DNA from 4 places in the Streptomyces sp. NPDC056296 genome. Region 2 is predicted to be linked to each of the others. Evidence: riboswitches for the same ligand, from Rfam matches in the RefSeq annotation. Region 2 holds a riboswitch; each other region holds the start of a gene.
The links. A riboswitch is a leader RNA that binds a small molecule or an ion and turns the genes downstream of it on or off. The one in region 2 is predicted to bind cobalamin.
Positions count from the first base shown of each region.

Region 1 (7,344 bases), on a different contig from region 2:
GTCAAGGAGCGTCAGATAGAACTGGACGTGGACGGCCTCCTCGAAGAGCTGGCGGGACAGGTAGAGCCGCGCCTCGGGGGAGTTGATGTGCTTGTAGAGGGTGAGCACCAGGTTGTTCGCGACGATCGAGTCGCCGGTGGCGAAGAAGGCCACCAGCCGGCCGATCAGGTGCTGCTCCATGGGGCTGAGCTTCGCGAGGTCGGCGACGTCCGAGTGGAGGTCGACCTCCTCGACGTGCCAGGTGTTCTTGATGGCGTCCCGGTAGCGCTCGTAGAAGTCCGGGTAGCGCATGGGGCGCAGCGTCAGCTCGAAGCCCGGGTCGAGCAGGTTCTTGGTGGTGGTCTCGGTGGTCATTACTGGCAGGCCTCGCAGGACTCGGGGTTTTCCAGGGAGCAGGCGACCGCTTCGGGGTCCGGGCCGGCCTGCACGGGGACGGTGGTGGCTCGGGCGGCGGCGCGGGCGATGCGGGTCGCCGGGCGGGAGCGCAGGTAGTACGTGGTCTTCAGGCCCTGCTTCCAGGCGTACGCGTACATCGAGGAGAGCTTCCCGATGGTCGGCGTCTCCAGGAACAGGTTCAGCGACTGGGCCTGGTCGAGGTACGGGGTGCGGGCGGCGGCCATGTCGATCAGGCCGCGCTGCGGGATCTCCCAGGCGGTGCGGTACAGCGCGCGGACGTCCTCGGGGATCCAGGTGAAGTCCTGCACCGAGCCGCCCGCCTCGCGCAGCGCCTCGCGGGTGCGGGCGTCCCACACGCCGAGTCGCTTGAGGTCGTCCACCAGGTAGGAGTTGACCTGGAGGAATTCGCCCGACAGCGTCTCGCGCTTGAACAGGTTGGACACCTGCGGCTCGATGCACTCGTAGACGCCCGCGATGGAGGCGATGGTCGCCGTCGGGGCGATCGCGAGGAGCAGGGAGTTGCGCAGGCCGGTCGCGGCGATGCGCTCGCGCAGGGCCGCCCAGCGCTCCGGCCAGGCCTGCTCGACGCCGTAGTGGTCGGGGTGCAGCACCCCCCGGGCGGTACGGGTCTTCTCCCAGGCCGGCAGCGGGCCGTTGCGCTCGGCGAGGTCGGCGGAGGTCTCGTACGCGGCGAGCATGATGCGCTCGGCGATGCGGGTGGAGAGGGCCTTCGCCTCGGGCGAGTCGAAGGGCAGGCCCAGCTGGAAGAAGACGTCCTGGAGGCCCATCGCGCCGAGGCCCACCGGACGCCAGCGGGCGTTGGAGCGGCCCGCCTGCTCGGTCGGGTAGAAGTTGATGTCGACGACCCGGTCGAGGAAGGTGACGGCGGTGCGGACGGTGGCGTCCAGGCGCTCCCAGTCGATGTCCCGGGAAGCCGGGTCCACGAAGGCGCCCAGGTTCACCGAGCCCAGGTTGCAGACCGCCGTCTCCCCGTCGTCCGTGACCTCCAGGATCTCCGTGCAGAGGTTGGAGGAGTGGACGACGTGACCGGGCTCCGCGGTCTGGTTGGCGGTGCGGTTGGCGGTGTCCTTGAAGGTCATCCAGCCGTTGCCGGTCTGCGCGAGGGTGCGCATCATGCGGCCGTACAGCTCACGGGCGGGGAGGGTCTTGCGGGCCAGCCCCGCGGCCTCGGCCTCGCGGTACGCGGCGTCGAACTCCGCGCCCCACAGGTCGACCAGCTCGGGCACGTCGGCGGGCGAGAACAGCGACCACGGTCCGTCGGCGTCCACCCGGCGCATGAACTCGTCCGGCACCCAGTGCGCGAGGTTCAGGTTGTGCGTGCGGCGGGCGTCCTCACCGGTGTTGTCCCGCAGCTCCAGGAACTCCTCGATGTCGGCGTGCCAGGTCTCCAGGTAGACCGCCGCCGCGCCCTTGCGCCGGCCGCCCTGGTTCACGGCGGCGACCGAGGCGTCCAGCGTCTTCAGGAACGGGACGATGCCGTTGGAGTGACCGTTGGTGCCGCGGATCAGCGAACCCCGGGCGCGGACACGGGAGTAGGCGATGCCGATGCCGCCGGCGTGCTTGGAGAGGTTGGCGACCTGGTGATAGCGGTCGTAGATGGAGTCCAGCTCGTCCTTGGGGGAGTCCAGGAGGTAGCAGGACGACATCTGGGCGTGCCGGGTACCGGAGTTGAACAGGGTGGGGGAGGAGGGCAGGTAGTCGAGGCTGCTCATCAGCCCGTACAGCGCGGCCACCTCGTCGGCCGAACGCGTGCTGTCGTCCTCGGCGAGTCCGGCGGCCACCCGCAGCATGAAGTGCTGGGGCGTCTCGACGACCTCGCGGGTGATCGGGTGCCGGAGCAGGTAGCGGCTGTACACGGTGCGCAGGCCGAAGTAGCCGAAGCGGTCGTCGGCGGCCGGGTCGATCAGCGCGTCCAGGCGGTCCGCGTGCAGCCGTACGAACTCGGCGGTGCGGTCGGCGATCAGGCCCTCGCGGTGACCGGTGGCGACCGACCCGGTGAACGAGGTGACGCCCTGCGAGGCGGCCTCGGCGCGGATGCCGATGGTCAGCAGCCGGGCGGCCAGCCTGGAGTAGACCGGGTCCTCCGAGATGAGCCCGGCCGCCGCCTCCGTGGCGAGCTCCCGCAGCTCGGACTCGTCCGCACGGGCGGACCGGCCGCGCAGTGCGGCGGCGGCGACCCGGCCCGGGTCGGCGCCCGGGAGGTCGGCGGTCAGCTCGGTCAGGTTCCGCAGCAACGCGGCACCGGGCCCGTCGGGCCGCTCGGTCACCGGGGCCGCTGAAGTCGTCGCCGGGGTCGCTGAAACCGGGTCGGCTGGCGCGATGGTCACGTGGGGGCACTCCCTCGCTCGGCACGGGGCCTGGGGGAGGGCAGGGGCAGCTCACGAGCGCACGCGGCGTCGCGTCCACCGGCCCACTCCACGAGGCCCGGACGTCAGGCACCCGGACCGGGACGGTACGGGCGCACTGTCGGCAGGTCCTCGGACTGGACATGCGTGTGCACACGTGCGGAGACGCGCGGATACACACAAGTACACCGTTGCGGGACAGTTCCGGATTCGCACCGGATTCCCCTGCGGCGACAGCGAGCACGAGCATACATCTTGTGCCGGGTTCGGCGAGCACCCCCAGATGTTGTGTCGCGGAGGGGCCGTTGAGGGGTGGCGCTGGTGTCAGAGCGTCAGTTCATAGGTGAGGAGCGTGATGTCGTCGAGCTCCGGCAGCGGGTTCCAGTCGCGGTCGGGTGTGCGGGCGAAGCCCATCCGTTCGTAGAGGCGGTGGGCGCTGCGCATGGTGCGCTGGGTGGACAGCACGACGCGCGCGCAGCCCTCGACGGCCCGGGACCGGTCGACGCAGGTCCGTACGAGGGCCTCGCCCACCCCGCGTCCGCGTGCCTCGCGGGCGACGGCGAGCATCCGTATCTCGGCCTCGCCGGGCCGGGCGATGTCGGCCATGGGGCCGCCGGACGGCACGAAGGTCACGCCGCCGAGCACCCGGCCGTCCGCCGCGGCGACCAGCACCTCGGCGGCCGCCGCCCGCTTGGCCACGTTCCTCAGTTCGCCGAGGTACGCGTCGCTCTCCCCGAAGTCCAGGAGGCCGTCTTGTAGATAGGCCTGCGCGGTGATCTCACCGACGGTGCCGTACTCGTCCGCCGCCGCCTGCCGGATCACGAAGTCCATGACGACGAGTGTGCCCGACGGGTACGACAACGGGCCGCCGGATTTCTCCGACGGCCCGCCGCGTAGCAGGGACGGCGATCAGTGCGAGGTGCCCGCCGTGGCCGGCGGCAGCTCCACCTCGACGCCGGGGTCGCCCGCGTCCGCCGTGTAGTCGCTCGGCTTGGTCTCGTCGACGCCGTCGGGCGCCTTGAGAGCCCGCATGACGAAGGTCAGGACCACGGTGACCACGACGTTCAGCACGAAGGCGGTGAGGCCGATGTAGCCGATCTCGCCGATGCCCGGGATCTCCTCGGAGGAGCCGCCGAAGTGCTTCTGCGTCGGCGAGGCGACACCGTAGGCGGCGGCCGTGCCGTAGATCATGCCGACCGCCCAGCCGCCGAGCAGCGCCCAGCGGTGGAACCAGCGGGTGAACAGGCCGCCGACCAGCGCCGGGAAGGTCTGCAGGATCCAGATGCCGCCGAGCAGCTGGAAGTTGATCGCGACCGTCTTGTCCATGCCGAGGACGAAGACCAGCGCGCCCACCTTCACCAGCAGGGACGTCAGCTTGGAGACCTTCGTCTCCTGGGCCGGGGTGGCGTCCGGCTTGATGAAGTCCTTGTAGATGTTGCGGGTGAAGAGGTTCGCGGCCGCGATCGACATGATCGCCGCCGGGACCAGGGCGCCGATGCCGATCGCCGCGAAGGCCACGCCGGCGAACCAGTCCGGGAACATGTTCTCGAACAGCTGCGGGATCGCCAGCTGCCCGTTCTCCACCTTGACCCCGGCCGCGATCGCCATGAAGCCCAGCAGCGCGAGCAGGCCCAGCATCAGCGAGTACAGCGGCAGGATCGTGGTGTTGCGGCGGATCACCTCACGGCTGCGCGAGGACAGCGTCGCGGTGATCGAGTGCGGGTACATGAAGAGCGCGAGCGCCGAGCCGAGCGCCAGGGTGGCGTATGTCCACTGGCCGCCGTGGTCCGGCACCAGTCCGCCCTTGCCCGACTCGCTGAACTTGTCGTTCGCCGCGGCGAAGATGTCGTCGAACCCGCCGAGCTTGATCGGGATGTAGATGATCGCCACCGCGATCACGATGTAGATCAGCGTGTCCTTCACGAACGCGATCAGCGCGGGCGCGCGCAGTCCCGACGAGTAGGTGTACGCCGCCAGCACACCGAAGGCGATCAGCAGCGGCAGGTCCTTGATGAACCAGTTGGTGTCCTTCCCGCCGCCGACGCCCATCACGTCAAGGACGGCCTGGATGCCGACCAGCTGGAGCGCGATGTACGGCATCGTGGCGAGGATGCCGGTGACGGCGACCGCGAGGGACAGCCCCTTCGAGCCGAACCGGCCGCGTACGAAGTCCGAGGTCGTCACGTACCCGTGCTTGTGGGAGACCGACCACAGCCGCGGCAGGAAGGTGAAGATCAGCGGGTAGACCAGGATCGTGTACGGCACCGCGAAGAAGCCGGCCGCGCCCGCCGCGTAGATCGCCGCCGGTACGGCCACGAAGGTGTACGCGGTGTACAGGTCGCCGCCCAGCAGGAACCAGGTGACCCAGGTGCCGAACGAGCGGCCGCCGAGGCCCCACTCGTCGAGGCTCTGCTCGTTCGCGGCCCGGCGCCAGCGGGCGGCCAGGAAGCCCATGGCGGTGACGAGGACGAAGAAGAAGATGAAGACGGCGAGTGCGACGCCGTTCACGCCGTCGTTCACTTGGCCCCGCCTTCCCGGCGGGCGCGCTGGTCACGCTGCCACAGCTTGTACGCGATCACCGTGAGCACGGTGGAGACGATCACCCACGCCATCTGGTACCAGTAGAAGAACGGGATGCCTATGAAGGCCGGGTCCGTCTTCGCGTACGAGCCGACCCACAGCATGGCGACGAACGGTGCGACAAGGCAGAGGCCGATGACGACGCGCACCGGCGTCACCGTCGGCCCTCTGCTCACTTCTGGGGCTTGTGACATGCGGTGGCTCCGTCCCCTCGCTGATCACCTCGTGCAGTGCGCACGAAATGTAGGTGACGGTGTCGATACAGCGGAAGACCTCGTCCGTATATCGGTCCTGAACTGCAACTTCGCGGTCACACGTGCGGGGATTTGCCTGAAACGCCCCGCGGCCGACGTCAGTCCTGGGGCCGCTTCAGTCGGGCCACGAACTTGTAGCGGTCGCCCCGGTACACCGAGCGCACCCATTCCACCGGCTGGCCCGTCCGGTCCTGCGAGTGCCGGGAGAGCATCAGCATGGGCAGGCCGACGTCGGTGCCGAGCAGGCCGGCCTCGCGCGGGGTGGCCAGGGAGGTCTCGATGGTCTCCTCGGCCTCGGCGAGATGGACGTCGTACACCTCGGCGAGCGCGGTGTAGAGGGACGTGTACTTCACCAGGGAGCGGCGCAGCGCCGGGAAGCGCTTGGCGCTGAGGTGGGTGGTCTCGATGGCCATCGGCTCCCCGTTGGCCATGCGCAGCCGCTCGATACGCAGCACCCGCCCGCCGGCCGTGATGTCCAGCAGTCCGGCGAGCCGGTCGTCGGCGGTGATGTAGCCGATGTCCAGCAGCTGCGAGGTGGGTTCGAGTCCCTGCGCCCGCATGTCCTCGGTGTACGAGGTGAGTTGCAGGGCCTGCGACACCTTGGGCTTGGCGACGAAGGTGCCCTTGCCCTGGATGCGCTCCAGGCGGCCCTCGACGACCAGTTCCTGAAGGGCCTGGCGCACGGTCGTGCGCGAGGTGTCGAACTCCGCGGCCAGCGTGCGCTCCGGCGGGACCGGCGTACCCGGCGCCTGCGTCCGGGTCATGTCGAGCAGATGCTTCTTCAGACGGTAGTACTTGGGCACGCGCGCGGTACGGACGGTCGCCCCACCCTCGTTCTCCGCACTGCTGACGTCGGTGCTCATGCTCTGCCTTCCCGGCTCCGGGTGCCGAAGCGACCGCTATCCCTGTCGGCCACGGCTCACATCGTGGCACGGCTCCGTGCCGGGTTGGTTGGCCCCGCACGCTCCGTGATCCCTTCTGTATACCTCCGGGACCCTCGTTGGTCTAGTCCACAGCGCCGACCGGCGTCGCTGGTACGCGCGTTCGGAACCGTACCGGCACGTCATTCGGTGGGTGGTGGTACATCCGGTCCGGGTCCGCCCGATCTGCCGCTTGCGCAATGAAAGGTCCCTGCATATCTCGGTCGCATCACGGACGCGAGGAGCCCGGTTGAACACCCTTGACAGCCCTATTGGTCTGGGCCAAGCTCCCCGTACTGGTCTACACCATTGGTCCAGGTCCCGGCCCCATGGGCGGTCCGCGTCGACGAGCAACCGCGGGGAGGCAGGGGGGTTGTGTGGCATCCCTGAGGAGGGTTGGCGTGAAGCGCAAGCTGATAACCGCGATCGGTATCGCGGGCATGATGGTCTCGATCGCGGCATGCGGGGGCGACAGCGGCGACGACGGCAAGAAGGCCGGGGCGGACGGTTACGCCGGCGAGACGCTCACCGTGTGGGTGATGGACGGATCCTCGCCCGACGACTGGCAGGCGGACCTCGCCAAGGAGTTCGAGGCGAAGACCAAGGCCAAGGTCAAGTTCGAGATCCAGACGTGGAACGGTATTCAGCAGAAGCTGACCACCGCGCTCTCCGAGGAGAACCCCCCGGACGTCTTCGAGGTCGGCAACACCCAGACCCCGGCGTACGCCAAGACCGGTGGTCTCGCGGACCTCACCGACCTCAAGGCCGAGATCGGCAAGGACTGGACCGAGTCCATCAACGAGTCCTCCGTCTTCGAGGGCAAGCAGT
Region 1 is NZ_JBHJRX010000016.1:118,705-126,048, reverse strand. It holds gene ACFCZF_RS14670 (ribonucleotide-diphosphate reductase subunit beta) at 1-354, opposite strand, end outside; gene ACFCZF_RS14665 (ribonucleoside-diphosphate reductase subunit alpha) at 354-2,744, opposite strand; cobalamin riboswitch at 2,868-3,029, opposite strand; gene ACFCZF_RS14660 (GNAT family N-acetyltransferase) at 3,087-3,593, opposite strand; gene mctP (monocarboxylate uptake permease MctP) at 3,672-5,282, opposite strand; gene ACFCZF_RS14650 (DUF3311 domain-containing protein) at 5,279-5,536, opposite strand; gene ACFCZF_RS14645 (GntR family transcriptional regulator) at 5,695-6,459, opposite strand; gene ACFCZF_RS14640 (extracellular solute-binding protein) at 6,918-7,344, shown strand, end outside.
Region 1: another riboswitch for cobalamin. It lies ahead of ACFCZF_RS14665 (ribonucleoside-diphosphate reductase subunit alpha); the one in region 2 lies ahead of ACFCZF_RS30915 ((2Fe-2S) ferredoxin domain-containing protein).

Region 2 (7,344 bases):
TTCGCCATGGCCCGCGGCACCCAGGACGTCGCGCCGCTGGAGATGACCAAGTGGTTCGACACCAACTACCACTACCTGGTGCCCGAACTGGGCCCGGACTCGGTGTTCACCGCCGACTCGGCCAAGCAGGTGGCCGAGCTGAAGGAGGCCCTCGGGCTCGGGTTGAGCGCCCGCCCGGTACTGGTCGGGCCGGTCACCTACCTGCTGCTCGCCAAGCCCGCCCCGGACGCGCCCGCGGACTTCGAGCCGCTCACCCTGCTGGACCGGCTGCTGCCCGTGTACGCCGAAGTCCTCGCCGACCTGCGCGCGGCCGGCGCCGAGTGGGTGCAGCTCGACGAGCCCGCCCTGGTCGAGGACCGCGCCCCGGCCGAACTGAACGCCGCCGCCCGCGCCTACCGCGACCTCGGCGCCCTCGACGACCGGCCGAGGCTCCTGATCGCCTCCTACTTCGACCGCCTCGGCGAAGCCCTGCCCGTCCTGGCCAACGCCCCCGTCGACGGACTCGCCCTGGACTTCACGGACGCCGCGGCCGCCAACCTCGACGCCCTCGCGGCCGTGGGCGGGCTGCCCGGCAAGCGCCTGGTCGCCGGTGTCGTCGACGGCCGCAACGTCTGGATCAACGACCTGGAGCAGTCCCTCGCCACCCTCGCCACCCTGCTCGGCCTGGCCGACCGGGTCGACGTGGCCGCCTCCTGCTCCCTCCTCCACGTCCCCCTCGACACGGCCGCCGAACGGGACACCGACCCCCAGATCCTGCGCTGGCTCGCCTTCGCCCGCCAGAAGGCGGGCGAGATCGTCACCCTCGCCGAGGGCCTGACCCTCGGCACCGACACGATCACCGCCCGACTGGCCGCGAACCGGGCCGACCTCGCCGCCCGGGTGAACTCCCCCATCACCCACGACCCCGCCGTCCGCGCTCGCGCCTCCGCCGTCACGGACACCGACACCCGGCGCCCCCAGCCCTACCCCGAGCGGGCCACCGCCCAGCGCGCCGCCCTCGGCCTGCCGCTCCTGCCGACCACCACCATCGGCTCGTTCCCGCAGACCGGCGAAGTGCGTACCGCCCGCGCCGACCTGCGCGCGGGCCGCATCGGCACGGCAGGCTACGAGGAGCGCATCAAGGCCGAGATCCAGGAGGTCATCGCCTTCCAGGAGAAGACCGGCCTCGACGTCCTCGTGCACGGCGAGGCCGAACGCAACGACATGGTGCAGTACTTCGCCGAACAGCTGACGGGGTACCTGGCCACACAGCACGGCTGGGTGCAGTCCTACGGCACCCGTTACGTCCGCCCACCGATCCTTGCCGGTGACGTCTCCCGGCCCGAACCGATGACGGTGCGCTGGACGACGTACGCCCAGTCGCTCACCTCTCGCCCCGTCAAGGGCATGCTCACCGGGCCGGTCACCATGCTCGCCTGGTCCTTCGTCCGCGACGACCAGCCCCTCGGCGACACCGCCCGCCAGGTCGCCCTCGCCCTGCGCGACGAGGTGAACGACCTGGAGGCGGCCGGCGGTTCGGTCATCCAGGTGGACGAGCCCGCGCTGCGCGAGACCCTCCCGCTGCGCGGAGCCGACCGCCCGGCCTACCTGGCGTGGGCCACCGAGGCCTTCCGGCTCAGCACGAGCGGCGTACGCCCGGACACCCAGATCCACACCCACATGTGCTACGCCGAGTTCGGTGACGTCGTCCAGGCCATCGACGACCTCGACGCCGACGTCATCAGCCTGGAGGCGGCGCGCTCCCACATGCAGGTCGCCCGCGAACTCGCCACCCACGGCTACCCGCGCGAGGCGGGCCCCGGCGTCTGGGACATCCACTCCCCGCGCGTGCCCGGCGCGGACGAGATGGCCGACCTGCTGCGCACCGGGCTGAAGGCCATCCCCGCCGAGCGGCTGTGGGTCAACCCCGACTGCGGCCTGAAGACCCGCGGCCGGCCCGAGACCCGTGCCTCTCTGGAGAACCTGGTCGCCGCCGCCCGCACGGTCCGCGGCGAGTTGCCCACCTCCTGACCGCCGGCGCCCACGGCCGGAACCCGTTCCCGGGACCCGGCCGTGGACGCGGGCCCGGTTCGGCCGCCCGGCCGGTGCCGATGTCAGCCGGCGGCGCGGCGGCGCCTTGGCGGGCTGAAGGCGTAGAGGTCCAGGATCTCCGGGCGGGGCGCCACGCCGGGGCCGCCGGCGCGGGCCCACGCGGCCACGTCCTCGGTCCCGTCCGGGTCGTTGACCAGCCCGAGCCAGACTGGCCGCGCCCCGGCGGCCCGGCCCTCGGCGGAGGGCTGTACGACGATGACGTTGGCCTGGTCGCAGACGTCGAGGCAGTCGGAGACCCGTACCGGCGCCGCGGCGCGCAGGCGCTCCGTCTGGGCCGCGTGGTCGACGCCGGTCACTTTGGGGCTGCCGCAGCAGCAGTCGCGGCAGACGACGATGCGGCACGGCACGGGGCCGGTAGCCGTGGCGGACGGCCACGCGTCGTCTGTCGTCGGTCCGGTCGGCGTTGCGGGCATGCGGTGCCGTCCCTCTCTCCGGGGAGATCCGCCCCGGTGGTCCGTCGAGGAGGCGACCGCGTGAGTCTCCTGGCTCTCGGGTCGATGCTCGTCCCGGCCTTCCCACCCGTTGCCGGACAGTGGCCTGTCGGGACTCGCTCGCCGATCACAGTGGCGGGACCGCGCCGGATTCACACCGGCTTCCTCGTCCGCCGTCGCCTTGTCGCCGGCCATCATCCCATCCGGGCGGGACGGTCCGCCCGCCCGGATCAGGCCGTCATTCCGTCTCGTGGGCGTGCGGTGCCGTCGCGGGCGGATCGGCCGGACGGTCCCGTCCGCCGTCGCGGCCGGACACCACCACGACGACGAGTCCGACGACGACGGCTCCGGCGACGACCCGTCCCGCCGCGCGCGCCCACCAGGCGGGCCGGGCCGCGCCCGCGCGTCCCCCTGGCGTGCCCAGCCGCTCGGCCCGCCGGGCCGGTTTCAGCAGACGTAGCAACAGCAGGGCCGCCACCGGCAGTTGTAGCAGCCACAGCACGGTGCGCGGCCACTCTCCGTACCAGACGTTGGTTCCGTACAGCAGGGTGTGCCACACGCTCAGCACGTACACGACGATCACGAACCGGTGCAGCCGTCGCCACGCGTTCGCTCCGATGCGGTGCCGGACGTAGAACAGCAGCCCCAGCGGTATCGCCAGGTACAGGGCGCCCTGGCCGAGCGGGATGGCGACCTGGCCGGTGCCGGAGTCGTACCAGCCGGGCACGAAGCTGTCCGCGAAGGCCACCCACAGCCGCTCGGCCCAGTCCACCTTCGTCTCGTAGCGGACGAGTTCGGCGGCGAACATCAGCGCGTGCGCGAACATCAGGGCCATCGTCGTCAGGCTCGTGGTGCGGTGCCAGCGCTCCAGTACGTGGCGGGAGACCGGCAGCCGGGTGGTGCGCGGTCCCGACAGCAGCAGACCGAGCGTGACCGTGCCCCAGGCCCACAGCAGTCCCGACCATCCGAACGCCTGGCTGAGCAGGTACATCCAGTAGGTGCCGGGGTCGTTCATGAACGGCATGACGGCGACGGTGTCCGAAGTACCCGACTCCATGCGCGCGTACAGGAACGCGAACACGAGCGCCGTGACCACCACCGCCGCGGTGGCGTCCGGGAGGGCGGAGCGCAGGTCGCCGCGCAGGGCGACGCGGTCGGCGGGAGGCCGCTGCCGTCCGGGCCGGGCCGCTGTCCCTGTCTCCGTCGCCCCTGTCCCTGTCCCTGTCTCCGTCGCCCCTGTCCCGTCTTCGTCCGGGCTCGCGTCTGGCAGCATCAGGGCCTCCCGGGCACGGGCCACCGCACGGACGGGGCGCATGTGGCGTGGGGCAACAAGTCTGGCTGCGGGGACGGCGAACACCGAGGGGATATCCGGCCAGAGCGCGGCGCAGGTGACGTTTGCGGCCCGCGGGATGCCCGGTTGTCCGCGAACTTCCCCGGATTTGTCCGTGATCGGTAACGGACGCAGCCCCTGGGCACCTTTCCCCGTCCTCCCAGGTGATCCCGACGGTGGTGGGGATCGGCGGGAGACTACGCGAAGGCGGGCGGACATGGCACGGCACAGCGGCGGGCGGGGCTGGTACGGCAAGGTGGTCGGGGCGGCTCTCGGGGTGACGGTGCTCGCCGTCGGTGCCTCGGTGTGGACCGCGCAGGCCGACGCCGTGGGTGGCTCGTCGCCGAAGGCGACCGCGTCGCCCACGCCGGGCAGTGACGTCAAGCGGGTCGCGGCGACCATCGCGCACGCCTCGGACAAGGGGGCGCGCGGCGTCAACATCACCATCGACGACGGCCCCGACCCCGCGTGGACCCCTCAAGTGCTGGACCTGCTGCGCGAGTACGGGGTGAAGGCCACGTTCTGCGTGACGGGGACGCAGGCGCAGGCCCACCCCGACCTCGTGCAGGATGTCGTCGCGGCCGGGCACCGGCTGTGCGACCACACGGTGTCGCACGACACCGCCATGGACAGGAAGTCCGAGGCCTACCAGTCCCAGGAGATCCTCGACGCCGAGCGCATGATCACCAAGGCGTCCGGGGGCGTGCGCCCGATGTACTACCGGGCACCCGGCGGGGCCTTCACCCCCTACAGCCGCGAGCTGGCCGCCTCCCGGGGCATGCGCCCGCTGGGCTGGAACGTGGACACCAAGGACTTCGAGCGGCCGGGCGCGGACGCCATCGTCGAGACCGTGCGGCGGGAGCTGCCCAACGGGCCGACGATCCTCTTCCACGACGCGGGAGGAGACCGCTCCCAGACGGTCGAGGCCCTGCGCCGCGTCCTGCCCTGGCTCAAGGAGCAGGGCTACTCCTTCGGCTTCCCGGTGCGTTGAGCCCGGCGCCGCCGAGAAGGGCCTCCGCTCATGGCAAAGGCCCTTCTCCCGGATCAGAAGGCGCCGTTCAGGTGCCACCAGTCGGTGGCTGTCACGATTCCCCGTTCCAGTGCGCCTGTTCCGCGGCCCTTGTACACGAGTTGGCAGCCGACGCCCCGGCACTCCTCGCTGATGAAGCCGCTGTTGGTGATGGTGACGAGGTCGGTGCGGCCGTCGCCGGTGACGTCACCCAGGCCGAGGAGGGCGTCCATGACGTTCCAGCCGCCGGTGCCGATCAGCTTGCGGGAGCCGAGCGCGCCGGTGGAGCTGCCGGGGTAGAGGTACAGCTTGCCGGTGGCCGCCTCGCGGGCGTAGAGGTCGGGGTGGCCGTCGCCGTTGGTGTCGCCCATGCCGACGAGTGCGTTCATGGCGTTCCAGCCACCGGTGCCGATCAGCTTGCGGGAGCCGAGAGCACCGGTGGACGTGCCGGCGTAGAGGTACAGCTTGCCGGTGGACTTCTCGGCGGCGATCAGGTCGGAACGGCCGTCGCCGGTGAGGTCGCCGGAGGCGGTGATCTCGCGCATGCCGTTCCAGCCGCCGGTGCCGATCAGCTTGCGGCTGCCGAGCGAGCCGCTGCCCGTGCCGGGGTAGAGCCAGAGCCTGCCGGTGGACGCCTCGCGGGCGATGACGTCCTCGCGGCCGTCACCGGAGAAGTCGCCGTGCCGGGTCAGGTCACTCATCGCGTTCCAGCCGCCCGTGCCCACCAGTCGTCCGGTGCTGTCGCCCGGCAGGAACCAGAGGCGGCCCGCCTTGTCCCGGACGAGGACGTCGGCCCGGCGGTCGGCGTTCAGGTCACCGAAGCCCGCCGACCGGAGCGCGGTCGGCGCGTACCACTGCGGATGGACCGGGGCGGAGCACTCCCGCGCGGTACGGACGAACTTCACCGAACTGACGGCGCCGCCCCCGTTGCCCCACTCGGTGCCCGCGGGGTCGGGGTTCCACACGGAGACGCCGGCGGTGGACTGACCGTAGTCCGGGTCGTCGTAGAGGCAGGCGAACCTGGACGTGCGGTTCACGACCGCCCGGAAGGTGTTGTCCCACCCTCCGAGCTTCGTCTTGTCGGTATTCGTCCTGTACATGGTGCCGGTGCCGGCGTACGTCTTCCAGGCACAGAAATAGCCCTTCGGGCAGTCGCTGATCGCTGCCTGGGCGGGTGTCACTCCCGTGCCGAGGAACCCGAACGAGAGCCCCAGCGTCGTGGCCAGCGCGGCCAGGCGCCGAAGCGGTGGTATGCGCATGTCTTCCCTCCCTGACGCGGCGCGGAGAACACACTCAACGCGCCGCGCGAGGAAGATATACCGTCGGCGCGGACCACTCCGCCGCGCGGGTCGCCATCGGGCCCCGGGCTCCGGACCCTCGGTCTCCGGGGCACTCCCCGGGCAGTCTCCCGACGCGAGGCAGGTCGCTCAGGCCAGTTCGAGTTGCGGTTCCGGTCGCTGCACCGGTGCCGCGGTCTTCGGTTCCCACCGTTTGACGGTCCGCGCGTAGCCGTAGACGACCGACGCCATCGCCAGAATGAGAAGTGGCCCGGCGATCAACGGGTGTTCGGCCATCTCCTTCGGCAGGTAGCGGGTCGTCACCAGCAGCGCGGTGAAGACCAGCGCCCCGTATACGACCAACTGGATTCCCTGCCGGTCCCAGCCGCGGTCGAGCGAGCGCAGTCCCGCCTCGATCGTGACCGCGAACACCACGCCGGCCACGAGGTCGATTCCGTAGTGGTAACCGAATCCCAGCGTCGCGGTGAGGGTGGCGATAAGCCAAAACGTTCCTGCGAAGCGCAGGAAACGGGGGGCCTTTCGGGAATGGATGAATATCACGGTGGCCCACGCCGTGTGCAGGCTGGGCATGCAGTTGCGCGGCGTCAGCTCGTCGTACGTCCACGGCTGCGGGGCACCGAGCGGCGGTGGCGTGTCCGGCCACAGGTTGGCCATCGCCCACTGCTCGCCGCCGGTGCCGAACGCGCCGGTGCCGTAGGTGAAGACCGGTCCGACGACAGGGAAGATCATGTAGATGGCCGGGCCGAGGAGGCCGATCAGCAGGAAGGTGCGGACCAGGTGGTGGACCGGGAAGCGGCGCTCGGCCGCCACGTGGCGCAGCTGGTACAGCGCCACGACGACGGCGGCCACCGCGAGTTGGGCGTAGACCCAGTCGAGAACATGGGCACCGACCGGTCCGGTGGCCTCGACGGCTCGCCCCACCAGCCACGACGGGTTGCCCAGCGCGTGATCGGCGACCGCCACGTACGGGTCGAGCACGTCCGGGCGGGTCTTCGACGTGATCAGCAGCCAGGCGTCGCCGGTCTTGCGGCCGGCCACCAGGAGCAGGCCCAGTCCGACGCCCTTCAGCAGCAGGACGCGTTCCTGGCCGGTGCGGCGCGTGACGGCGATGACCGCGACGCCCAGGATCACCCACAGCGCGCCGTTGCCGAAGGAGTGGCCCTCGGTCACCCTGGCGTCGGCCGC
Region 2 is NZ_JBHJRX010000051.1:7,672-15,015, reverse strand. It holds gene metE (5-methyltetrahydropteroyltriglutamate--homocysteine S-methyltransferase) at 1-2,010, shown strand, start outside; gene ACFCZF_RS30915 ((2Fe-2S) ferredoxin domain-containing protein) at 2,094-2,504, opposite strand; cobalamin riboswitch at 2,567-2,692, opposite strand; gene ACFCZF_RS30910 (ferric reductase-like transmembrane domain-containing protein) at 2,761-3,795, opposite strand; gene ACFCZF_RS30905 (polysaccharide deacetylase family protein) at 4,070-4,843, shown strand; gene ACFCZF_RS30900 (FG-GAP-like repeat-containing protein) at 4,897-6,120, opposite strand; gene ACFCZF_RS30895 (phosphatase PAP2 family protein) at 6,289-7,344, opposite strand, start outside.

Region 3 (7,344 bases), on a different contig from region 2:
CCGCGATCGCGGTCACGACCCTGCTGTCGATGCTCCTGGCGCTCACCGGCAGTGTCGCCACCCTCGCGTCCACCCTGGTCCTGCTGCTGCTCGTGGTCTTCCTCATGGTCAACACGGCCGTACTCGTGCTGCGCCGCGATCCGGGCGAGGCCGACCACTTCCGTGCTCCGACCGTGCTCCCCGTGCTCGGCGCCCTGTCCTGCGTGGCGCTCGCCACGCAGATCGAGGCCGAGGTGTGGCTGCGCGGGCTGCTGGTCGTGGCGGTGGGGACGGTGCTCGCCGCGCTCGCGGCCGCACGGCGGGGGTCCAGGGGTGCGGACGGTTCGGGCGGAAGCGACCCGGGGGCGGGTAACCGGTAGCGCACGGTTCGGACTGGGGGGCGGGGGGCGCCCCGGGCGCGGGCAACCGGTAGCGGAGCCGACGACCGCGCGGTCGTCGGCCACGAGAGTGTCACTGCGGCGCGCGGGACGGCACGCCACCGGTCGGGCCGGGCCCGGGGGCCCCGTGCCAGAATGGACGCCCCAGCAGCCCCACTTTCCCGCCCCAGAGGTTCCCCGTGACCAAGTCCGTCGCCCGTGAGCCGCAGCGACGCAACGCGCGGTCCAACCGGGCGCGCATCCTGGCCACGGCCCGCCGTGAACTGGGGCGGAACCCGGAAACCACCCTTGAGGAACTGGCCCGTGCCGCCGGTGTCGTACGGCGGACCCTGTTCGGCCACTTCCCGGGGCGCGCGGCGCTGCTGGAGGCCCTCGCCGAGGAGGCGTCCGAGGTACTGCGGAGCGCGATGGCCGCCGGGGCGGAGCGGATCGGGCCGGCCGAGCCGGCCGAGCGTGCGCTCGCGCACTTCGTGCTGCTGATGTGGCCCGTGGGCGACCGCTACCGGATGCTGCTGGCGCTGGCCCGGCACGACCTGGGCGTGGAGCGCGTGGCCGAGATCCTGGCCCCGGCCCGCGCCGAGGTCACCGCCATCCTGGAGCGGGGGCAACGGGACGGCGTCTTCCCCGGCCACCTGCCGCCCGCCGTGCTGAGCGCCGGGCTGGAGGCGATGACGGTCGCGCTGCTGGAGCAGGTCAACACCGGCGCGCTGGAGGACGACGGCACCCGCGTCGCGGCCGCCCAGCTCATCGCGGCCGGCGTACCGGAGGAGCGGGCCCGGGCGGTGGTCGCGGACGTGGCCCCGACGGCGACCGCGGCGGACGCCGCGGACGAGTGAGCCGCGGCCCGTATCCCCGTACGGGCCGCCGCCCACACAGCAGGTGCCTTTCCGGCGCCGCGCCGAGCACACCGGCCGGCACGGCGATGTGGCAGACGCCCGCCCCCGGCCGCAGACGAGCATCCGCGGCGGGCCTGCCACGGGCCGGGGCGAGGCTCGCGCTCGCCCCTAACCATTCCGAGGCTTGCGCTCACCCGTACCGGTCCGAGGGTCGCGCTCACCCTCTCGGGTCCGTGGCTTGCGCTCACTCCTACCGGTCCGAGGGGCGCGCTCACCCTCTCGGGTCCGAGGCTTGCGCTCACTCCTACCGGTCCGAGGGTCGCGCTCACCCTCTCGGGTCCGTGGCTTGCGCTCACTCCTACCGGTCCGAGGGTCGCGCTCACCCTCTCGGGTCCGAGGCTTGCGCTCACCCGTACCGGTCCGAGGGTCGCGCTCACCCCCTCGGGTCCGAGGACCGCGCTCACCCCCTCCGGTTCAAGGCTACGGTGGAGGGCGAAAGCGAGGGCGAGGGCTGGACGAGGGCTGGGCGAGGGCGATGAGCGTGTCGTAGTGGGCGAGTCGCCCCGCCCGGCAACTCCGTCAGTCGGTCAGGGCGGCCAGTTCCTCCGCCGTACGGGGGCCCGCCGCCGAGTCCGTCAACAGGCCCTGCGCGCGCAGCAGCCGGGCCGCCGCGACGCCCCACGGCAGACGCAGCCCGGCCTGCCGCAACAGCTCGGCGCGGGCCAGCGTCGCGGCCGTCGGGCCGGTGTGCACGCCGGCCGGGGTGAGCAGGGCGGCGTCGTCGGACCAGCGCAGGGCGAGGTCGACGTCGTGGGTGGCCATCACCACGGTGGTGCCGCCCGCGCGGAGCCGGTCCAGGGTGGCGAGCAGCCGCTCCTGGCCGTCCGGGTCGAGCCCGGCGGTCGGCTCGTCGAGGATCAGCACCCGGGGCCGCATCGCGACGGCCCCGGCGATCGCGGTCCGCTTGCGCTGCCCGTAGGACAGCAGGTGGGTGGGCCGGTCGGCGAGTGCGGCGATGTCCAGCGCGGTGAGCGACTCCTCGACCCGGGAGCGGACCTCCGCGTCGGACAGGCCCAGGTTCAGCGGCCCGAAGGACACGTCCTGTGCCACCGACGCCGCGAACAGCTGGTCGTCCGGGTCCTGCACCACCAGCTGCACCGTGGTCCGCAGCCGGGTCAGTCCCTTGCGGCCGTACGTCACCGGCTCCCCGTCGACCGTCAACGTCCCCGCGCGCGGCCTCAGTCCGCCGCTGAGCAGCCGCATCAGCGTGGTCTTGCCGCTGCCGTTGCGGCCCAGCAGCGCGAGCGCACGCCCCTCGCGCACCGCGAAGTCCAGGCCGGCGAGCACGTCCGGGCCCTCCTCGTACGCGAAGGACACGCCCCGCAGGGCGACCAGGGACGACGCGGCCGACTCCATCCTCTCGATCGTCTCGCTCACTACAGCGGCCTCTCCAGTACGAGGGTGAGGGCGGCCAGCGCCGCCAGCAGCGCGACGCTCGCCGCCGTGAAGGGCACGGAGACGCGGGCCTCGGGCACCAGGACGCGCAGGGTGCCGTCGTAGCCGCGCCCGGCGAGCCCCGACTGGAGCCGCGCCGCCCGGTCGAAGGCCCGCACGAACGCCGTGGCGCCGAGCCCGCCGAGCGAACGCCAGGCGGCGGCCCGGGTGGTGTGGCCCAGCCGCGCGGCCTGCGCCTCCCGCACCCGGCGCACGGAGTCCAGCAGCAGGAAGCTCATGCGGTACGTCACCAGCGCCACGTCGACCACCGGCGCGGGCACGCCGGCCCGCACCAGACGGGGCAGCAGGTCGGACATCGGTGTGGTGAACGCGAAGAGCAGCACCCCGAGGGAGGCCGCCGAGGTGCGCAGCAGCAGCTCACCGGCGCGCACCGGCCCGCCGTCCGCCGCCGTCAGGAACCCGTCCGGGCCCCCGACCTGCACCAGCAGCGGCAGCGCCCCGGTCACGCAGAAGCCCAGCGGCACGCGGTACGCCCGCCACAGCCGGCGCCCGGGCACACCCGCCGGGCCGAGCAGCACGGCGAGCGCCGTCACCAGCACCAGCGCCGCGCCCGGCCAGGGCGGCAGCGAGATCGCGAGCACGGTCAGCCCCAGCCCGAGCACGGCCTTGTCCACGGGATGGCGGCGGCGCCAGCGACTGCTGTGCGCCGCCGCGTCGATCGGCAGCACTCAGTCCCCTTCGGGGACGCCCCGCGGCGCCGCGGCAGCCCGCTCCTCGCCCTGCCGCCGGCCCCGACGCAGCCCGAAGTAGTAGGCCAGCACGCCCGCGCCGATCGCGGCCTGCACGGCGAACAGCGCCGACTCGATCTCCCCGGACGGCGGCTCGTACAGCGGTGAGAACCACGGCTCGTAGTCCGGCTCGATCTCCGTGATCGCCGTCTCCGCCTCGGCGTCGGCACCGGCGAACGGCTCCTCCTTGTGGTCGCCGAGACCCAGGACCAGCGGCAGCACCGCGAGCGCGGCCACGGCGAGCAGCAGCAGGGCGTTGATCTTCGCGTTGCGGCTCATCGGGCCACCGCCTCCGGCTCGTCGGTGCTGGTCTTGCCGGCCTTGGTCAACAGCACGCCCAGCCGGGTCAGTTCGCCCTTGCTGGACTGCACCAGCAGCCGCATCACGATGACCGTGAGCAGGCCCTCGCTCACCGCGAGCGGGATCTGCGTGACGGCGAAGATGGACCCGAACTTGCCGAGCGCGCCCAGGAACCCGCTGCTCGGGTCCGGGAACGCCAGCGCCAGCTGCACGCTGGTGACGCAGTAGGTCGACAGGTCGGCGACGAACGCCCCGAAGAACACCGCGACCATCAGCGGCACGTCGTAGCGGCGCAGCAGCCGGTAGACGGCGTAGCCGGCCCACGGGCCCACGATCGCCATCGAGAAGACGTTGGCGCCGAGCGTGGTAAGCCCGCCGTGCGCCAGCAGCAGCGCCTGGAAGAGCAGGGTGATGGTGCCCAGCACCGCCATGATCGGCGGACGGAAGAGAATGGCACCCAGACCGGTGCCGGTCGGGTGTGAGCAACTGCCGGTGACGGACGGCAGTTTCAGGGCAGACAGAACGAACGTGAAGGCTCCGGAGGCACCGAGGAGCAAGGTGCTCTCCGGGTGCTCCCTGACCTCACGGGTGAGTGACCGTACTCCGTGGACGACGAACGGCGCGGACGCGACACCCCAGGCGATCGCGTGCGCCGGTGGCAGAAAGCCCTCGGCTATGTGCATGGCTCAGCAGACCCTCTCCAGCACCTCGTGGATGGACGACGCGCCTTGGCCGGTCTCCTGGCTTACGGGTACCACCGCCCGTGCTCCGCCTTCCCGGGTCCTAGAACCCAGTGGCTGCCTGTTGGGGCCGGAGCCGGACTTCCCGATTCACAGTGGCGAGGGCCGCACCGGCATCACACCGGATTTCCCGTTCACCAAGGCGTGGCGACAGTAGTGCTCCCACAGGGGTGGTGACAAGCGGGCCTCCGGTCCGGCCGGTCCGGCGAACAGGCCCCGGGGCTGCGGAAACAGCCGCCGGCGCCGCGCCTTCGGCCGCCGTCAGTCGGGCCGGTCCCGCTCGGTGCGCCGGACCACCATGGCGCGTGCCCGTGTGCTCAGCGCGGTCGCGGCGGCGGTGAGGAACACGAAGCTGTAGGCGATCTGCAGAACGGTCACGACCCGCGCGGCCTGGCCCCGCGGGGTGATGTCCCCGTAGCCGACGGTGGCGAGTGTCACCACGGTGAAGTACAGCGCGTCGACGCGGGTGCGCAGGCCCGTGAACTCGCCCGGCTGCTTGGCGAGGGCGTAGTAGGTGGCCGAGAAGACGTGCACGGACAGGATGATCAGCAGGGGGATGACCACACCGGGCCGGGTCTCCGGGCGGTCGATGAGGACGTGGCGGATCTGGCGGAGCAGCAGCACGGCCACGAAGGTCAGCAACAGGGCGAACAGCAGCCAGCTCAGTACCGGACGCCCGGGGCCGAGATGGTCGAGGGGGAGGAGGAAGTAGGCCACGACCGTGCCCACCACGATGCCGGCCCGCGCGAGCCAGGGCCGGGCCGTGCGCCAGGCGGTACGCCATCGGGCGCCGTCCGTCCGCGCGGTGGTGGCCCGGCGCTCCGTCACCGTGCCGTCTCCGGCGCCGCCTTCGGCGGTTCCGCTCCCGCGCCCGGTTCTGTCCGGCGTACCAGCTGGGTGACGACGAAGGCGACCACCGACGCGGTGACGATCAGCGGCATCTGGTCGTACGCGTCCCCGCCCACCAGCAGCACCGCCAGCACCGCGCTGGCCAGCGGCAGCCCGGTCACCGCGGCCGCCGCGGCGGAGATGCCGAGGGCGAGGGCCGGGGTCGCGCCGAAGCCGGGCAGGCCGGAGCAGGCCATGGCCGTCGCCGTGCCCAGCAGTACGGCCGGGAAGATCGGGCCGCCGCGCAGACTGCCCAGCGCGATGCCCCAGGCCAGCCCCTTGCAGGCGACGAGCGCGACCAGCGCGCCCACCGACCAGGCGTGCGGGTGCGCGGCGAGCTGGGCGAGGGTCGCCTGACCGGACAGCGCCGCCTCCGCCGGGGAACGGCCGGTGATCAGGGCGTACGCGGTGAGGCAGACGCCGACCGCCGTGGCGCAGGCGACGGTGCGCAGGGCCGTGCGGTGCCGCGTCCAGGAGACGGTCCGGTGGCCCAGCTCGCGGGCCAGCGTGATCAGCACCGCGATCAGCGCCGCCGTCGGCACGCCCCACAAAAAGTCGCCCGCGTCCGGGTTGGCGCCCGGCGGCACGTCGTGCAGGGCCAGCGCGCCGATCTTCAGGCCGGTCCACTCCCCGAATCCGGTGAAGACCAGGGCGCCCGCCGCGCTGGCCAGCAGACAGGGCAGCAGCAGGGCGACCAGCTGGGCGCCGCCGAGCCCTGCCCCCTCGATGAGCAGGACGGCCGCGACCACCGGCCCGCCGAGGATGGTGGAGATCGCGGCGGTGGAGCCGGCCGTGGCCAGGATCGCGCGCGCCCTCGGGTCTCCCGCCGCCCCCGCCCGCCGCACCGCCAGCAGGGCGAGCCCGCTGCCGACGGCCATCAGCGGGGCCTCCGGGCCCAGCACCACGCCGAGCGGCAGCGTGGCGAGCGCCGCCAGGACGGCGCCGGGCAGCGCGCGGGGGCCGACGGGCGCGCCGCCCAGCCCGTTCACCGGCAGATGGCCGCCGCCGCCCGGCATCCGGGTCACGATCGGCGCCAGGATCAGCCCGGCGAGCACCAGGGCGGGCAGCGGCCACCACCAGGGCGGGGCGTCGTACCCGGCGGCCTCGGGCAGCGACGACCACACCCAGTGCTGGAACTCGTGCTGGAGGCCGACGAAGAAGAAACAGGCCAGCGCGATGGGAACGCCCAGCAGCACGCACAGCAGCAACAGCCGCAGATAGCCGGGGCTGAGCAGGGTGCGCCGCAGGGACTGCTCGGCCCGGGCCGGCACCGCGTTTCGCCGGGGCGGGCTGAGTCGTCACGGGCCCTCCTGGTCCGACGGTCCGTCTGGTCCGACGGTCCGTCGCGCGCGTTCGCAGGTGCGCTTCAGTAAACGCGAGTGTGCGCTTCAGTAAACGCGAGGCGGGGGAGGGCCGCATGCGCACGGTTCCGTTCCGGGGACCGGGCGGCGCGGCGCGGTCGGACCCGGTTCACCCGTGCGGCGGACCCGCATGGCCGCGCGGGGCGGGTGCCCGCAGGCTCGAAGTGACCTGTCGGCGCCTCGCGGTGCCGGCGGGGGCAGGCCCGTACGGGGAACACCGGAAAGGACTCCGCTCATGAGCCAGCACGCCGCACCTTCTCCCGGCAGCCCGACGCACGGCGCCGACGCCCCGCGGCCGACGGACCGCACCAGCGGCTGGGTGACCGGCGGCGTCGTCTTCGCGGGCGTACTGATGCTGCTGAACGGCGCCCTCGCCGTCCTCCAGGGCATCGCGGCCATCGCCGAGGACGACGTCTACGCCCGCGTCGGCAGCTACGTCTACGAACTCAGCCTCACCGGCTGGGGCATCATCCACGTCATCCTGGGCGCGGTGGTGCTCGTCACCGGCTACGGCCTGCTCAAGGGCATGGCCTGGGCGCGCTTCGCGGGCATCTTCCTGGCCTCGCTGAGCCTGGTCGCCCAGTTCCTCTTCCTGCCGT
Region 3 is NZ_JBHJRX010000008.1:140,840-148,183, forward strand. It holds gene ACFCZF_RS08085 (APC family permease) at 1-359, shown strand, start outside; gene ACFCZF_RS08090 (TetR/AcrR family transcriptional regulator) at 557-1,213, shown strand; gene ACFCZF_RS08095 (ATP-binding cassette domain-containing protein) at 1,793-2,629, opposite strand; gene cbiQ (cobalt ECF transporter T component CbiQ) at 2,650-3,396, opposite strand; gene ACFCZF_RS08105 (energy-coupling factor ABC transporter substrate-binding protein) at 3,397-3,735, opposite strand; gene ACFCZF_RS08110 (energy-coupling factor ABC transporter permease) at 3,732-4,439, opposite strand; cobalamin riboswitch at 4,469-4,653, opposite strand; gene ACFCZF_RS08115 (potassium channel family protein) at 4,758-5,231, opposite strand; gene ACFCZF_RS08120 (chloride channel protein) at 5,321-6,655, opposite strand; gene ACFCZF_RS08125 (hypothetical protein) at 6,981-7,344, shown strand, end outside.
Region 3: another riboswitch for cobalamin. It lies ahead of ACFCZF_RS08110 (energy-coupling factor ABC transporter permease); the one in region 2 lies ahead of ACFCZF_RS30915 ((2Fe-2S) ferredoxin domain-containing protein).

Region 4 (7,344 bases), on a different contig from region 2:
GACGACGTGGAGAAGATCGCAGTGGAGGGCGGCCAGGTTGAGGTCGTGCAGTGCCGTGAGCACGGTCAGCCCGCTGTCCCGCACCAGGGAGAGCACCTCCAACTGCTGCGCGATGTCGAGGTGATTGGTGGGCTCGTCCAGCACCAGTACCTGCGGCTGCTGAGCGAGGGCGCGGGCGATCAGGACCCGTTGCTTCTCACCGCCGGAGAGCGTGAGGAAGCCGCGGTGGGCCAGATGGCCGGCGCCGACTCCGTCCAGTGCGGCGGCACACGTCCGCCGGTCCTCGTCGGTCTCGCGGGCCACCGCCCCCTGGTGCGGCAGTCTGCCCATGGCCACGACCTCGGCCACCGTGAAGTCGAACTCCGCGACCACTTCCTGCGGAAGGGCGGCGAGCCGGCGCGCGCTTTCGCGCGCGCTCATGGCCACCAGGTCGTCACCGCCGAGACGTACCGCACCCGCCGTGGGACGCAGGGCCCGGTAGACGCATCGCAACAGGGTCGACTTGCCGCTGCCGTTGGGCCCGACGAGCCCCACGACCTGTCCACTGCCCGCCCGCAGTGAGACGTCCTCCAGCACGCGCGCCCCGGAGATCTCCACTGTGACGGTGTCGATGTCGATCTGCATCACACGCCTCCGAAGGTGTAGGTGCGGCGGCGCATGAGCAGGACGAAGCAGGGCACGCCGATGGCGGCGGTCAGTACGCCCAGCGGCAGCTCGGCCGGGGCGAGCACCACGCGCGACAGGATGTCCACCCAGATCAGCAGCACGGCGCCGGCCAGCGGGGCCACGGCCAGCAGCCTGCGGTGGTCCGCCCCGACCAGCATCCGGGCGGCGTGCGGAACCATCAGGCCCACGAAGCCGATCGCCCCGCTGACCGCGACCACGGCCCCGGTGACGGCGGCTGCGGTGAGGAACAGTTCCTTGCGCAGCCGCCCGGGGTCCACGCCCAGCGCGGCAGCGGTCTCGTCGCCCATGGCGAGGGCGTTCAGGCGCCGGGCCGACCAGCCGAGGTGGACGAGGCCGCCGAGTACCGCGCCCGCGGCGATCGGTACGGAGGACCAGCTCGCGCCGCCCAGACTGCCGAGCAGCCACATCACCGCGGACCGGGCCGCTTCACCGTGTTCGGCGGCGAACACCATGAACGTGGTCACGGCCGAGAACCCGTAGTACAACGCGGTACCGGTCAGCACCAGCCGGAGCGGCGTCAGCCCCCTCGGGGTCCGGGCGATCGCGTACACCAGCGTCATGGCGGCGAGCGCGGAGACGAACGCCGCCGTGGACAGCGCCCAGATACCGAGAGCGCCGAAGGCGCCGAAGATGAGCACGGCGTTGGCTCCGACGGCGGCGCCGGAGGAGATGCCGAGTACGAACGGGTCCGCGAGCGCGTTGCGGACCATGGCCTGTACGGCGACGCCGACGGATGCCAGACCGGCACCGACGACGGCCGCGAGCACGGCGCGGGGGAAGCGGAGTTCCCACACGATGGTGTAGGAGGAGACCTCGTCCGGTGCGATGGCCCCGCCGGTCAGCCCCGCCCAGAGGTAGTGCAGCGCCTCGCTCCACGAGAGCCCCGACGCCCCGATGCCCGCCCCGCAGGCCAGGGAGACGGGGAGCGCGACGCACAGGGCCGTCACGAGCAGGGGCAGCGAGACACGCTGAGGTGGTGGGGGTCCGCCGCTCGTACGTTGGTGCGGTACGACGGGTTTACGGTCGCGGAGCGTGGCCACAGGCGGATCGCTTTCGCCTCGGGCCGTGCACCTGCGTGTTCGAAGGAGCGGGCCCGGGCGCTGGGCGCCGTGCGCAGCACCTCTCGCAGTCCACGGCGATTGACAGGAGCTTCACCACCGCGGGTAATCGGGCTTACGGAACCACCCTGTTCGAGGGCTCCGCCTACCGTTGCGGGTCAGCGCCGGACTTCGACCGGACTTCCCCCGCGAGGCGCTTGCAGCTTAGCGCCTGTCCCACGCCCGCTCTCCACGGGGAAGGCACAGGCGGCTGTGGCCGTCCCCGTCGACAGAGGCGGGGACGGCCACAGGAGGCAGGCGGGGTCAGCCGCGCCAGGTGTCGTTGAGTGTGGTTTTGGTGGAGGTGACGGTCGCGGTGCGGTTGGCGCCGCTTTCCCAGGTCACGTTCCCTGCCTCGTCCTTGCGGATGTACTTGTACTCGAAGGACGTGCCCTCGGGGAGCTCCACGTCCAGTTTCCACACCGGATAGGCGGCCGGGTCGAGCTTGAGGGCGCTGCCCGGGTTCCAGTTGCCCAGTTCCGGCCTGTTGCCGGTCACGTAGATGTTCTGGCCCGGGTTGGTGGAGGCGTTGACGGCGAAGGACACGCCGGAGGTCACCGGGTCGGGGTCGGGAGCGGTGCCACCGTCGCAGTTCCGGGCGTTGACGTGCAGGGCCGCGGCCGTGTGGGCGCCGAGGGTGGCGGTGAACCGGCCGGATCCGTCGACGGTGACACCCTTGCCGGACTGAACGTCGCAGTAGTCGCCGGCGGGCAGCGACGTCTGGAACGTACGGGTCAGCGAGGAGCCCTCGTGGTTGATGGCGACGTACGCCTTGGAGCCGCGCCCGAAGGCGATCCGGTCGCCGCCGTTGTCCCACCAGTCGGTCACCGACTGGCCGCGGGCGGCGTTGCGGAAGCCGACCATGGAGGAGATCTCGCGCCAGGCGTGCTGGCACTTCCAGCCGTCGCTGTAGCAGGCGTTCACCTGGCCGCCGCTCGGCGGGCCCGCGTCGCGGTCGGAGAACTCGTAGCCGGAGTGGACGTCGGGGTTGCCGTACGGCCAGGCCAGCATGAAGACGTTGGCCAGGGTGTAGTTGGCGCCGTCCTTGTAGCTGAGGGTCTCGCCGTTGCGTTCGGTGTCGTGGTTGGCGACGAAGACGTTGGACTTGTCCGAGGGCATGTGGCCCCAGGCTTCGCCGAAGTTCTTCAGGTACGCGAGGTTCTCGCCGTTGAAGACGCGCTTGAGGTCGCGTCCGTAGCGGAATTCCTGGACGTCGCCGCTGCCGAGGTACTCGGTCGGGGAGACGGCCTCGCCGGCACCGTGGATGGCCTCGTGCTTCCAGTACACGTTCGGGTTGCTGAGGCGGGACTTGATGTCGGCCAGGTCTCCGGCGGCCATGTGCTTGGCCGCGTCGATCCGGAAGCCGTCGACGCCGAGTGACAGCAGGTCGTTGAGGTAGCCGGCGATCCTGCCCCGGACGTAGTCCTCGCCGGTGTCCAGGTCCGCGAGCCCGACCAGCTCGCACTCCTGGACGTTGAAGCGGTTGCGGTAGTCGTTGATCTGCGAGGTGCAGTTGTCGAAGTCGGGCGCCGAGTAGATGCCCGGATAGTTGTACTTGGTGTACGACGAGCCGCCGGTTCCGGTGCCGTTCCCGGCCGACATATGGTTGATGACCGAGTCGGCGACGACCTTCACACCCGCCGCGTGACACGTGTCGACCATGCTCTTGAACTGTCCGCGGTCACCGAGGCGGCCCGCGATCTTGTAGCTGACCGGCTGGTAGGAGGTCCACCACTGCCCGCCCTGGATGTGCTCCTGAGGCGGGGAGACCTGGACGAAGCCGTAGCCGGCCGGGCCGAGGGTGTCGGTGCACGCCTTGGCGACCGAACTGAACTTCCATTCGAACATCACCGCGGTGACGTCCTTGTCGCCGGGCGGGGAAGCCTGCGCCGGTACCGCGGTGGTGAGGAGGCTGCCGGCCACGCCGGCGGTGAGTGCAAGTGCTGCGGCGGTGTTTCTTCGCGCTCTGCTGATGCTCCTGTGCATGGAGTCTCCCGTGTGAGGATGCGGGTGTCCTGGATGCCGATCGATGGCTGACTGGGGAGTCGGCGCACCCTTGCAATACATTTCTGCAAGATGACTGCAAGGTGTTGCGGTCGTGACCGTAAGGGCACTGTTCTGTACCGGTCAAGGCTTTGAACGAGGCCGACTGCCGGGACGTGACGTGGCGTCATTTCTGCAACTTTCCGGTTCTTCTTGCAGCACGGGAACGTTCGCGCCTCCCCGCACCGGAACCCGATCCACCTGGTGCGGCGTCCTGACGAGCAAGGACGAGTGGACGGGAACGATGGTCGAACGAACGGAAACGCGGGGCAGGTCGGTGTGGGCGCGGGGGCGAGTGCTCGCCGGGGCGGCGGTGCTGACGGCCGCCCTGCTGGTGCTCCACGGGGTGGTCCCCAATGCGGTGGGCGGGCTGGGCAGTCTGCTGGAATCGTTCCTGCCGTGGCTCGGCCTGGTGATCGTGGTGCTGCTCCTCCTCGCGCTGCTGCGCCGCTCGGCCGTCGCGCTGGTGGCGCTGCTCCTGCCGCTGGCTGCCTGGACGTACCTCTTCGGCGGACTGCTCCTGCCCGCGCCGGAGCCCGGCGCCGCCGACCTGGTCGTGGTGCAGCACAACGTCAGCGACGAGAACACCGACCCCGCGGGCACGGCCCGTGCACTGGCCGATGCCGGGCCCGACCTCATCGCGCTCCAGGAGCTGGTGCCGCCGGCACTGGACGTGTACGAGAAGACTCTCGCCGCGGAGTACCCGTACCGGACGGTTCAGGGCACGGTCGGACTCTGGTCGAGGCATCCGCTCACCGGTGCCCGGCCGCTCGACATCAAGCCCCGGGGCATCACGGAGGAGTGGAACCGCGGACTGCGGTCCTCGGTGCACACGCCGCACGGTGAGATCGCCGTGTACGTCGCGCACCTGCCCTCGGTCCGCGTCCGGGCGAGCGGCCTCGCGTCGTCCTGGCGGGACGAGAGCGCCGGCCTGCTGGGCGACGCCGTCGCGGCCGAGCGACTGAGCCGGATCGTCCTGCTGGGCGACCTCAACGGCACGGTCGACGACCGCGCGCTGGATCCGCTGACGACGCACCTGAACGTGGCCGAGCGGGGCCTCGCGCTCAGCTTCCCCGCCACCTTCCCGGTGGCCCGGATCGACCAGGTCATGGCCCGCTCCGCGACCGTCGGCCACATCCGCACCCTCCCCGCCACCGGAAGCGATCACCTTCCGGTCGTCGCCCGGGTCAGGGTGGACTGAAAGGGGCATACGCTGCACAGTCGGAGCAAACATCCCAATGCGTCTGGAGAGCAAGCCGCTTACGGAGCTTGCGTTAGCCTTGCGGATGTGACGCGACGACTTGCCCAGGTGGCCAAGAAGGTTGGGGTCAGCGAGGCCACGGTCAGCCGGGTGCTCAATGGCAAGCCCGGTGTTTCCGAGGCGACCCGGCAGTCGGTGCTGAGTGCGTTGGATGTTCTCGGGTACGAGCGGCCGACGCAGTTGCGGGGTGAGCGCGCGCGGCTGGTGGGGCTGGTGCTGCCGGAGTTGCAGAACCCGATCTTCCCCGCCTTCGCCGAGGTCATCGGCGGTGCCCTGGCCCAGCAGGGGCTGACGCCGGTGCTGTGCACCCAGACCAAGGGCGGCGTCTCCGAGGCCGACTACGTCGAGCTGCTGCTGCAGCAGCAGGTGTCGGGTGTCGTCTTCGCGGGCGGGTTGTTCGCCCAGGCCGACGCCCCGCACGACCATTACCGGCTGCTCGCGGAACGCAACATCCCGGTGGTGCTGATCAACGCCTCCATCGAGAACCTCCACTTCCCGTGCATCGCGTGCGACGACGCCGTGGCCGTCGAGCAGTCCTGGCGACACCTCGCGTCCCTCGGTCACGAGCGCATCGGCCTGGTGCTCGGCCCCTCCGACCACATCCCCTCCCGCAGGAAGCTGGCCGCCGCCCGGCAAGCGGCCGAGGCCATGCACACGGAACTTCCCGAGGAGTTCGTCGAGCGGGCCATGTTCTCCCTGGAAGGCGGCCAGGCAGCCGCCTCACGCCTGCTGGAACGCGGAGTCACCGGCATCATCTGCGCCAGCGACCCCCTCGCCCTCGGCGCCGTCCGCGCCGCCCGCCGACGCGGACTCCACGTCCCCCACGACATCTCCGTCGTCGGCTACGACGACTCCGCCTTCATGACCTGCACCGAACCCCCGCTCACCACCGTCCGCCAGCCCATCGAGGCCATGGGACGCGCCGCCGTCGACCTCCTCTGCGCACAGATCCAGGGCACCGAAGTCCCCCACGGCGAGCTGCTCTTCGAACCCGAACTCGTCGTCCGCGGCTCCACCGCACAGGCATCCGCCAAGTAGCAGGACGACGCCCACCCCGGCTCCCTGGCCGCAAGCATCTTGCGGGAAATGGCAGTGGCTTGCGGCTACCCGACGTAGCCCGTGAAAGCCCCTGATCCGGGGCATCAACCGGGGATCTCCCGGTCATCACAGAGAACACTCCGCTGCGCACGGCGCTGAGATCGCCCTGCCTTTCCTGTGGACGACTCGACAGTTCTCTGCAACTCTCTGAGCGCTCAACGTAAATGACGGAGAACATTGAGTGTCTACCTGATGAGCGCATCCGACTGAGCCGTGCCTCGTGGCCATGCGGCGCGAGGCGGAGATCGGGGACAGAACAGATGAGAAACCGGAACTGGAGATCACGTGCCCTGTGCACCGTGGTCGCGACCAGTCTCCTGGCGTTGGGAGGACCGCTGCTGTCGGCCACGGCAGCGGGTGGCCCCAACATCGCCGTGGGAGACGCCACGGCGGCGAGCAGCTCGCACGGCGAGTACGGCGCCGCCAACATCACCGACGGCAACCAGGGTTCGTACTGGCAGAGCGGCGGCGGCAGCCTGCCCCAGTGGGTGCAGACCGACCTCGGTGCCACCGAGCGGATCGACGAGGTCGTCCTGAGACTGCCCGCCGGCTGGGAGCGACGCGACCAGACGCTCTCGGTACAGGGCAGCGCCGACGGCACGAGCTTCAGCACACTGAAGAGTTCCGCCACCTACGCCTTCAGCCCGGGGTCGGGCAACACGGTCACCGTGAGCTTCCCCGCCACTCGGACGCGGTTCGTGCGGATCGATGTCACGGCGAACACCGGGTGGCAGGCGGCCCAGCTCTCCGAGCTCGAAGTGCACGCGGCCGGGGAGGCGTCCACGAACCTCGCCGCCGGCCGCCGGCTGACGGCAAGCAGCTCCACGGGGGCGTACACGCCCGGGAACGGAAACGACGGCAACAAGGCCACCTACTGGGAGAGTTCCAACAACGACCTGCCCCAGTGGCTCCAGGCCGACCTCGGCTCGTCCCGGCGGATCGACCGCGTCGTGCTGCGCCTGCCGGACGGCTGGCCGGCCCGCAGCCAGACCCTGAAGATCCAGAGCAGTGACAACGGCTCGGACTTCACCGACCTGACCGCCTCCAAGGCGTACGCCTTCGACGCGGCGGGCGGCCAGTCGGCCACGATCACCTTCGACGCGACGACCACGCGGTACGTGCGCGTCCTGGTGACGGCCAACACCGGTCAGCCGGCCG
Region 4 is NZ_JBHJRX010000058.1:250-7,593, forward strand. It holds gene ACFCZF_RS32755 (ABC transporter ATP-binding protein) at 1-624, opposite strand, end outside; gene ACFCZF_RS32760 (FecCD family ABC transporter permease) at 624-1,727, opposite strand; cobalamin riboswitch at 1,829-1,964, opposite strand; gene ACFCZF_RS32765 (carbohydrate-binding module family 20 domain-containing protein) at 2,049-3,770, opposite strand; gene ACFCZF_RS32770 (endonuclease/exonuclease/phosphatase family protein) at 4,072-5,028, shown strand; gene ACFCZF_RS32775 (LacI family DNA-binding transcriptional regulator) at 5,116-6,126, shown strand; gene ACFCZF_RS32780 (discoidin domain-containing protein) at 6,447-7,344, shown strand, end outside.
Region 4: another riboswitch for cobalamin. It lies ahead of ACFCZF_RS32760 (FecCD family ABC transporter permease); the one in region 2 lies ahead of ACFCZF_RS30915 ((2Fe-2S) ferredoxin domain-containing protein).